One region of the Paraburkholderia yinzeri genome, then DNA from elsewhere that is predicted to be linked to it. Evidence: predicted binding sites of a transcription regulator. Region 1 holds the regulator's gene; the other holds the start of a gene.
The links. The regulator LexA, encoded in region 1, represses DNA repair genes until DNA is damaged. The targets are predictions, from matches to a motif close to ACTGTATNNNNATACAGT.
Positions count from the first base shown of each region.

Region 2: the regulator LexA is predicted to act here: its motif matches at 1,064-1,081, upstream of recA (recombinase RecA).

Region 1 covers NZ_JBFOCJ010000001.1:2,233,759-2,237,642, reverse strand. The annotation lists gene cysT (sulfate ABC transporter permease subunit CysT) at 1-283, opposite strand, end outside; gene WJ542_RS10680 (sulfate ABC transporter substrate-binding protein) at 394-1,449, opposite strand; gene lexA (transcriptional repressor LexA) at 1,721-2,371, shown strand; gene WJ542_RS10670 (hypothetical protein) at 2,399-2,782, shown strand; gene WJ542_RS10665 (DUF2939 domain-containing protein) at 2,889-3,548, shown strand; gene WJ542_RS10660 (universal stress protein) at 3,588-3,884, opposite strand, start outside.
Region 2 covers NZ_JBFOCJ010000001.1:1,434,125-1,438,008, forward strand. The annotation lists gene WJ542_RS06860 (sensor histidine kinase) at 1-193, opposite strand, end outside; gene WJ542_RS06865 (response regulator transcription factor) at 206-955, opposite strand; gene recA (recombinase RecA) at 1,162-2,241, shown strand; gene recX (recombination regulator RecX) at 2,248-3,066, shown strand; gene WJ542_RS06880 (DUF2889 domain-containing protein) at 3,174-3,875, shown strand.

The DNA of each region.
Region 1 (3,884 bases):
TGAACGGAAATGGATAGCGCACGAGCACCCACGCGAGCAAAAAACCGAACACCGCGTTGATGAGCGCCCCACCCAGCGCCGAGAGGAACGTGAGCCGGTACGACGCGATCACGCGCGGCGACGCCACGGCGCGCACGAACTGCCCCCAGTCGAGCGTCGCGGTCTTGAGGAAAGTGGACGCAAGCGGGATCAGCACCACGAGACTCAGGTAAGCCACCGTAATGCCGAGCGTAAGGCCGAATCCCGGCAGCGCACTCGGCTTGCGTAATCGAAACGTCGTCATGCTCGTGGCTCTTTCAGATTGCTGCGGCGCCATGCGCCAAAAAGCGCGCCTTCGAGGCGTGCTCGTCGATGACCGCAAAATGCGGCCGCGGCGTTTGCATCACGGCCACATCACTGCGGCGCGTAGATCGAATCGAACACGCCGCCGTCCGCGAAATGGGTCTTCTGCGCATTCGCCCAGCCGCCGAAGGTGTCTTCGACCGTGTACAGCTTCAGCTTCGGAAACTTCGCCGTGAGATTCGCCGGCACCTTGTCCGAACGCGGGCGGTAGAAGTTCTTCGCCGCAATTTCCTGGCCCTCCTCCGAATAGAGGAACTGCAGATAGGCCTCGGCCACCTTGCGCGTGCCGTGCTTGTCCACCACCTTGTCGACCACGGCAACGGGCGGCTCGGCCAGAATGCTTGCCGACGGCACCACGATCTCGAACTTGTCGGGCCCGAACTCCTTGAGCGAAAGAAACGCTTCGTTCTCCCATGCAATCAGCACATCGCCAATGCCGCGCTGCACGAAGCTCGTCGTCGCGCCGCGCGCGCCCGAGTCGAGCACGCCCGCATTCTTGTAGAGCTTCGTGACGAACGCCTTCGCCGTCGCCTCATTGCCGCCCGGCTGGTGCAGCGCATACGCCCAGGCGGCGAGATAGTTCCATCGCGCGCCGCCCGAAGTCTTCGGATTCGGCGTAACAATCGAAACACCCGGCTTCACGAGGTCGCCCCAGTCCTTGATGTGCCTGGGATTGCCCTTGCGCACGAGGAACACGATGGTGGAGGTATACGGCGAGGCGTTGTCGGGCAGGCGCTTTTGCCAGTCGGCGGCGACGAGGCCCTTCTTCGCAAGGGCGTCGATGTCGTAAGCGAGCGCGAGCGTGACGACGTCGGCCTGCAGCCCGTCGAGCACCGAGCGCGCCTGCGCGCCGGAGCCGCCGTGCGACTGCCTGATCGTGACCGTCTCGCCGGTCTTCGCCTTCCATTCCTTGATGAAGGCGCTATTGATGTCCTGGTAGAGCTCGCGTGTCGGGTCGTAGGAAACGTTCAGGAGCGAAGTCTCCGCGTGGGCAACCGGCATCAGCATAGCCATGCCGACCAGCGGCACCGCACCGATCAGGAGTCTTGCAGCCAGCGTCCTGAACCAGCCATTTTTTCCCGCGTTCCCCGTATTCCCACTACGCATCCGCTTTCTCCGTGTTGTCGTGCGTGATTGCAGCTAACGATGCAGCGGAGTCTAACAATTTGCTTAAATGAGTAAAAATGATGTTTTCTTATTCTTTCATATCCAATTGTGCTAAGGAAAGCTGACCGGACCTCATAACGCTGCTGTCGTCCTGGCAGATGCGGGATTTGCACGTTCCGGCGCCGGCCGAACGAAGAACTTCAAGTAACACTTGAAAAGCGTCGAATACTGTATAAAAATACAGTCACCTGTCTATCCATACAGTGGCGCCATGACCAAACTCACCGCACGACAGCAGCAGGTTTTCGATCTGATCCGGCGCGCGATCGAGCGCACGGGCTTCCCGCCCACCCGCGCCGAAATCGCGGCCGAACTCGGCTTCAGCTCCGCGAACTCCGCCGAGGAGCATCTGCGCGCGCTGGCGCGCAAGGGCGTGATCGAACTGGCCGCCGGCGCGTCGCGCGGTATCCGTCTCATGCCGGGTCCGGACGACCTCCCGCACCAGTTCACGCTGCCGCACGCCAGCATCATGCAGCTTTCGCTGCCGCTCGTCGGCCGCGTGGCAGCCGGCAGCCCGATCCTCGCGCAGGAGCACATCTCGCAGCACTACGCGTGCGACCCCGCGCTCTTCTCGAGCAAGCCCGACTACCTCCTGAAGGTGCGCGGCCTGTCGATGCGCGACGCCGGCATCCTCGACGGCGACCTGCTCGCGGTGCAAAAGAAAAGCGAAGCGAAAGACGGCCAGATCATCGTGGCGCGCCTTGGCGACGACGTCACCGTCAAACGCCTGAAGCGCCGGCCGAACGGCCTCGAACTGATTGCCGAAAACCCCGACTACGAGAACATCTTCGTCGAGGCCAGCAGCGCCGAATTTGCGCTGGAAGGCATCGCAGTCGGGCTGATCCGCCCCACCGAATTCTGATAATCCGAACACTGTCTGGAGGGAGTTATGGAACGTCTTGCCCGTCTGCTGCCCTTTCGTCAATTTGGCCGCCTGCGCCATCTGCGCGGCCTCGCCGACTGCGCCGCGCGCAATGCGCGCGCAACGGCCGCCGCCTTGTCCGGTTCGCTCTTCGAGGCAGCGGATTATGAGTCCGCCGCCGGTGCGGCCGCGACTCCGGTCGACCTTCCATCGTTGCCATCCGCACAGCCCGCATTCGCGCGCGTTTCGCTCAACAGCGGCCTGAATCACGCCGAGCCGGATCGCCGCGCGCCGGTGCGCGTCTATCACGGCCCCTCGCGGCTGATCATGGTGGGAACCATGGATGCGGTGTGCCGCATGATCGACCGCTGCATCGCCGAACAGGCCGACCCGGCGGCGCTCGCCCGGTAACACAGGGCGCGTGAAGGCGGTGGGGGAAGGTCCGGCAAGAAGCTTCGGGATCGTTTCGGCGCCGGCGCGGTCAACAGGACGTGTCCCATCACTCCCGACCTGAATGATGACCGAATCCGCTTCGAACAAACGCTGGATCAAACCCGTCGCCGTCGTGCTCGTCGCGCTGGCGCTCGTCGCCGCGCTGGGCTACGGCTATGCGTCGCCCTATGTCGCGCTGGATCGGCTGAAGGCCGCCGCCGATGCGCGCGATGCGGCCACGCTCAGCGAATATGTCGACTACCCGGCTTTGCGCGCGAGTTTGAAGCAGCAGGTTGGCAAACTGCTTCAGCGGCGCATCGCGGCGCAGCACAGCAGTAACCCGTTGCTGCTGTTCGGCGCCGTGATTGGCGCGGCCCTCATCGGCCCGCTCGTGGACGCGTATGCGACACCGGACGGCGTCGCCGCGCTGCTCAATGGCATGCCGCCCACCGGAAAGCCGGGCGAGCAGCCGCCCCAGGCAGGCAATCCCGCTGCGGCACCGGCTCCTGCGCCCGCCAATCCGCCCGCCCCGACGCCTCCGGCCGCCCCGGCTGAAAACGCGCAGCCGGCGCCACGGCCTCAGACCACGGCCGGCTACCGCAGCCTCGATGAATTCGTCGTGACCTGGCAGCGCAGCGCGAGCGGCGAGCGTTACGCCGCCGTCCTGCAACGCCATGGCCTGTTTTCGTGGAAGCTCGCGGCGGTCGAATTGAACGACCCGGCCGATACGAACAGCGACCAATAGCGGCGAATCGCACCGCTATTGGCGGCACTCAGGCGGCACTCAAGCCGCCTCCTGCGCCTGCTGCTTTTGCTCCGCAGCCGAAGAACACGCTACGAGGATGCTGCACGACACGCGGTCGAGCAGCAGCGTATTGCCCGCCCCCATCCACCAGCGCGAGAGACCGGTGCGGCAGCGGTGCCCCACCACCACCAGATCGACGTGCAGTTCGTTGGCCAGATTCGCGATCTCGTCGATAGGATGGCCGAAGGCGAAGTGACCCTGCGCATGCACGCCGCGCTCGGTCAGCCACTCCACACCCTCCTGAAGAATCTCGCGCGCCGTCTCTTCGAAGCGGCC
Region 2 (3,884 bases), 800 kb from region 1:
TCGGCCAGAGCAGCAGGAGCGGCGCGAGCATCCAGTCGAGGATCTCGCCGAAGAGCGAGCGAGGCCGCGTCTGGGCGGCGGCCTCGGTTTCGTCGGGCGGGGCGAACGGGTTCGCGTAGCGGGCGTCGCGCGCGCTGTCGTCGAGGGTGTCGGCTGGCGGCGCGGAGCGCGTGGCGTGGGCGGGCTCAGCCATCTTCCCGCCCGGCTATTTGAAGTAGTGGCTGGCCGGCATGGCCGGCGGCGCGTTCGTCCCGGCGGCCGGGGTGGCCGCGGTGCCGTTCGGCGTGCCCTGTTCCTTCTCGAGGCAATAGCCCAGCCCGCGCACGGTCACGATGCGCACGCCGCCCGCTTCGACCTTCTTGCGCAGCCTGTGCACATAGACCTCGATGGCGTTGTTGCTGACCTCCTCCCCCCATTCGCAGAGATGATCGACGAGCTGTTCCTTGGAGACCAGCCGCCCTGGCCGCTGCAGCAGCACTTCGAGGAGACCCAGTTCGCGCGCCGAAAGATCGATCACCTGGTCGTTGATGCGCGCCACGCGGCCGACCTGGTCGAAGGAGAGCGCGCCGTGGCGCACGACCGTCGGGCCGCCGCCCGCGCCGCGCCGCGTGAGCGCACGCACGCGCGCCTCCAGCTCATTGAGCGCGAAAGGCTTGGCCATATAGTCGTCGGCGCCGAGGTCGAGGCCCTTGACGCGCTCGTCCACGCTGTCGGCGGCGGTGAGGATCAGTACCGGAAGGTTCGAGTTGCGCGCGCGCAGGCGGCGCAGCACTTCGAGGCCCGGCATTTTCGGCAGGCCGAGATCGAGGATCAGCAGGTCGAAGGTTTGCATGGAGAGCGCGGTGTCGGCGTCCGCGCCGCTCTTCACGTGATCAACGGCATAGCCCGATTGGCGGAGTGATCGAACGAGACCATCCGCGAGTATGCTGTCGTCTTCGGCAATGAGAATTCGCATGGTGCGCCGGCGCCTTCGCCAGGTCTCCAGGCCCGCGCCGGGCTTGCGCGGCGCGTGGCGGTCTCCCGAAATTTCGCGGTTTTGGCAAGCTTGGGGCTTGCTAAAACCACTGTTTTTTTATACAGTGTCTGCGTTCGTGCGCGTAAGCCAACCAGGGGGCTCGCGCATCGTCACGAGACGCCGTTCATCATAGCAAAGGACGATTCATGGAAGATAGCAAGAAAGGCTCGGCTGGGCTGACTGCTGAAAAGAGCAAGGCGCTGGCCGCCGCGCTCGCGCAGATCGAAAAGCAGTTCGGCAAGGGGTCGATCATGCGACTCGGCGATGGTGAGGCAGTCGAGAACATCCAGGTGGTCTCCACCGGTTCGCTCGGCCTCGACATCGCGCTCGGCGTGGGTGGCCTGCCGCGCGGCCGCGTGGTCGAGATCTACGGTCCGGAATCGTCGGGTAAAACCACGCTCACGCTCCAGGTGATCGCCGAACTGCAGAAGATCGGCGGCACGGCGGCGTTCATCGACGCGGAACACGCGCTCGACGTGCAGTACGCCTCGAAGCTCGGCGTGAACGTGCCGGAGCTGCTCATTTCGCAGCCTGACACGGGCGAGCAGGCGCTCGAAATTGCCGACGCGCTCGTGCGCTCGGGCTCGATCGACATGATCGTGATCGACTCGGTCGCGGCGCTCGTGCCGAAGGCCGAAATCGAAGGCGAAATGGGCGACTCGCTGCCGGGTCTGCAGGCCCGCCTGATGTCGCAGGCGCTGCGCAAGCTTACCGGCACGATCAAGAAGACGAACTGCATGGTGATCTTCATCAACCAGATTCGCATGAAGATCGGCGTGATGTTCGGCAACCCGGAAACCACCACGGGCGGCAACGCGCTCAAGTTCTACGCGTCGGTGCGTCTGGACATTCGCCGCATTGGCTCGATCAAGAAGAACGACGAAGTGATCGGCAGCGAAACGCGCGTGAAGGTCGTGAAGAACAAGGTTTCGCCGCCGTTCCGCGAGGCCGTGTTCGACATCCTCTACGGCGAAGGCATCTCGCGTCAGGGCGAAATCATCGACCTCGGCGTGCAGGCCAAGATCGTCGACAAGGCAGGTGCGTGGTACAGCTATAACGGCGAGCGCATCGGCCAGGGCAAGGACAACGCGCGCGAATTCCTGCGCGAAAATGCGGACATCGCGCGCGAGATCGAAAACCGCATCCGCGAGTCGCTCGGCGTGAGCGCGATGCCCGCCGGCGTCAACGATTCCGACGAAGTCGAAATCGCGGACGAAGAAGAGTAATCCGTCGTGATCCGCAAGGGCCGGTCCGCATCGGCGCCACCGGCGCCAACCGAAGCGGGTCGCCCGCGGGATCCGCGCGCGCCTGGCGGTCCGCACGAGCCTTTCGAGCAGGTTGGCGCGCCCGGCGGTCCGATCGACGCCCAGTTTGGCGGACCTTTCGGCGCCGCTTTCGATGAGTTCGAGTCGTCGTTCGGGGCCTTCGAATCGGCCGACGATGCGCCGCAGGCAGACCGCTTCGAACGCACGTCGAGCGCACGCGCCGCTCGTTCGGCCGCGAGGGGCGGCGAGCCTGCCGCCCCTGCTACTCCTGGCACCAGGTTCGAACGCACCTCCGAATCCCGCAAGGAACGCGCGCCTGCCGCATCCCAGCGCCCTGGCCCCTCTCTCAAGGGCCGCGCGCTCGCTTACCTCTCACGCCGCGAGTACAGCCGGGCGGAACTCTCGCGCAAGCTGATGCCGTACACGGACAACGCCGACGAACTCGAGGCCCTGCTCGATTCGCTCGTCCGCGAGGCCTGGCTCTCCGACGCGCGCTTTGCCGAAAGCATCATCCATCGTCGCGCCGCCCGTCTTGGCGCTACGCGCATCGTCGGCGAACTCAAGCGCCACGCCGTCGGCGACACGCTTATCGAAGAGGTGAGCGCGCAGTTGCGCGAGACCGAGCTTGTCCGCGCCCGCGCTGTCTGGCAAAAGAAGTACGGCACGCTGCCCGAGACGCCCGCCGAACGCGCGCGACAAGCTCGCTTTCTCGCTGCGCGCGGTTTTTCGATGGCGATCATCGGCAAGATCCTGAAAGGCATCGAGGACGACGGGTTCGAAAATTGAGACTGCAAGGATCCCGTAAGTCCCTGAGCGGGCTGTATGTTCGGGGCAGTGTCAAATACCCGGTATGCTAAAATCCAAAGGTTTTCCCATCCGGTCTTAGCCTTAGCATGCCGCTTTCCCCGCCCGCGCCCCGCCAACTGCGCCACCAGCGTGCAATCCGGGCGGTCGCCTATGAGCGCGAAGACGGCTTGTGGGACATCGACGCGTGTCTGACCGATCACAAGCCACGCGACGTGCCGCTCGCCGCCGGTGTCCGGCCCGAAGGTCTGCCGATCCATGAACTCTGGCTCCGCATCACGATCGATCGCAAGCTCAACGTCGTCGACGCCGAAGCGTCGTCCGACTGGGTGCCCTACGACGGTCAGTGCCAGAACGCCAATCCCGCCTATCGTGCCCTCATCGGGCTCAATCTCCTCCAGAATTTCCGCCGCGAAGCGGGCCGGCGACTCGCCGGAACGGCTGGCTGCACGCATCTCACCGAGATGCTGGGCGTGCTGCCGACCGCCGCCGTGCAGGCGTTCGTCGGGGAGGTCTGGCGTGCCGGAGACGATTCGAAGGGCGAAGGGAAGCGCGAAGACGCGGGACCGGAAATCGGCAAGACGGCCGACGGCGACGCCGCCGGCGAGAAGCCGCCTTTCCAGCTAGGCCGCTGCCATGCGCTGCGGTTCGACGGCGAGGCGGTGAAGCAGTTTTATCCGCGCTGGTATGGCCACGTGCCGCGCTCCATCGAGCGCGGGGCGGACGCCGCCGGCGTGCGCGACGAAGGCCCGGGCCGCGAGGGCAGGGCCGACGCCGTCACGCATGAATAACAACAGCGG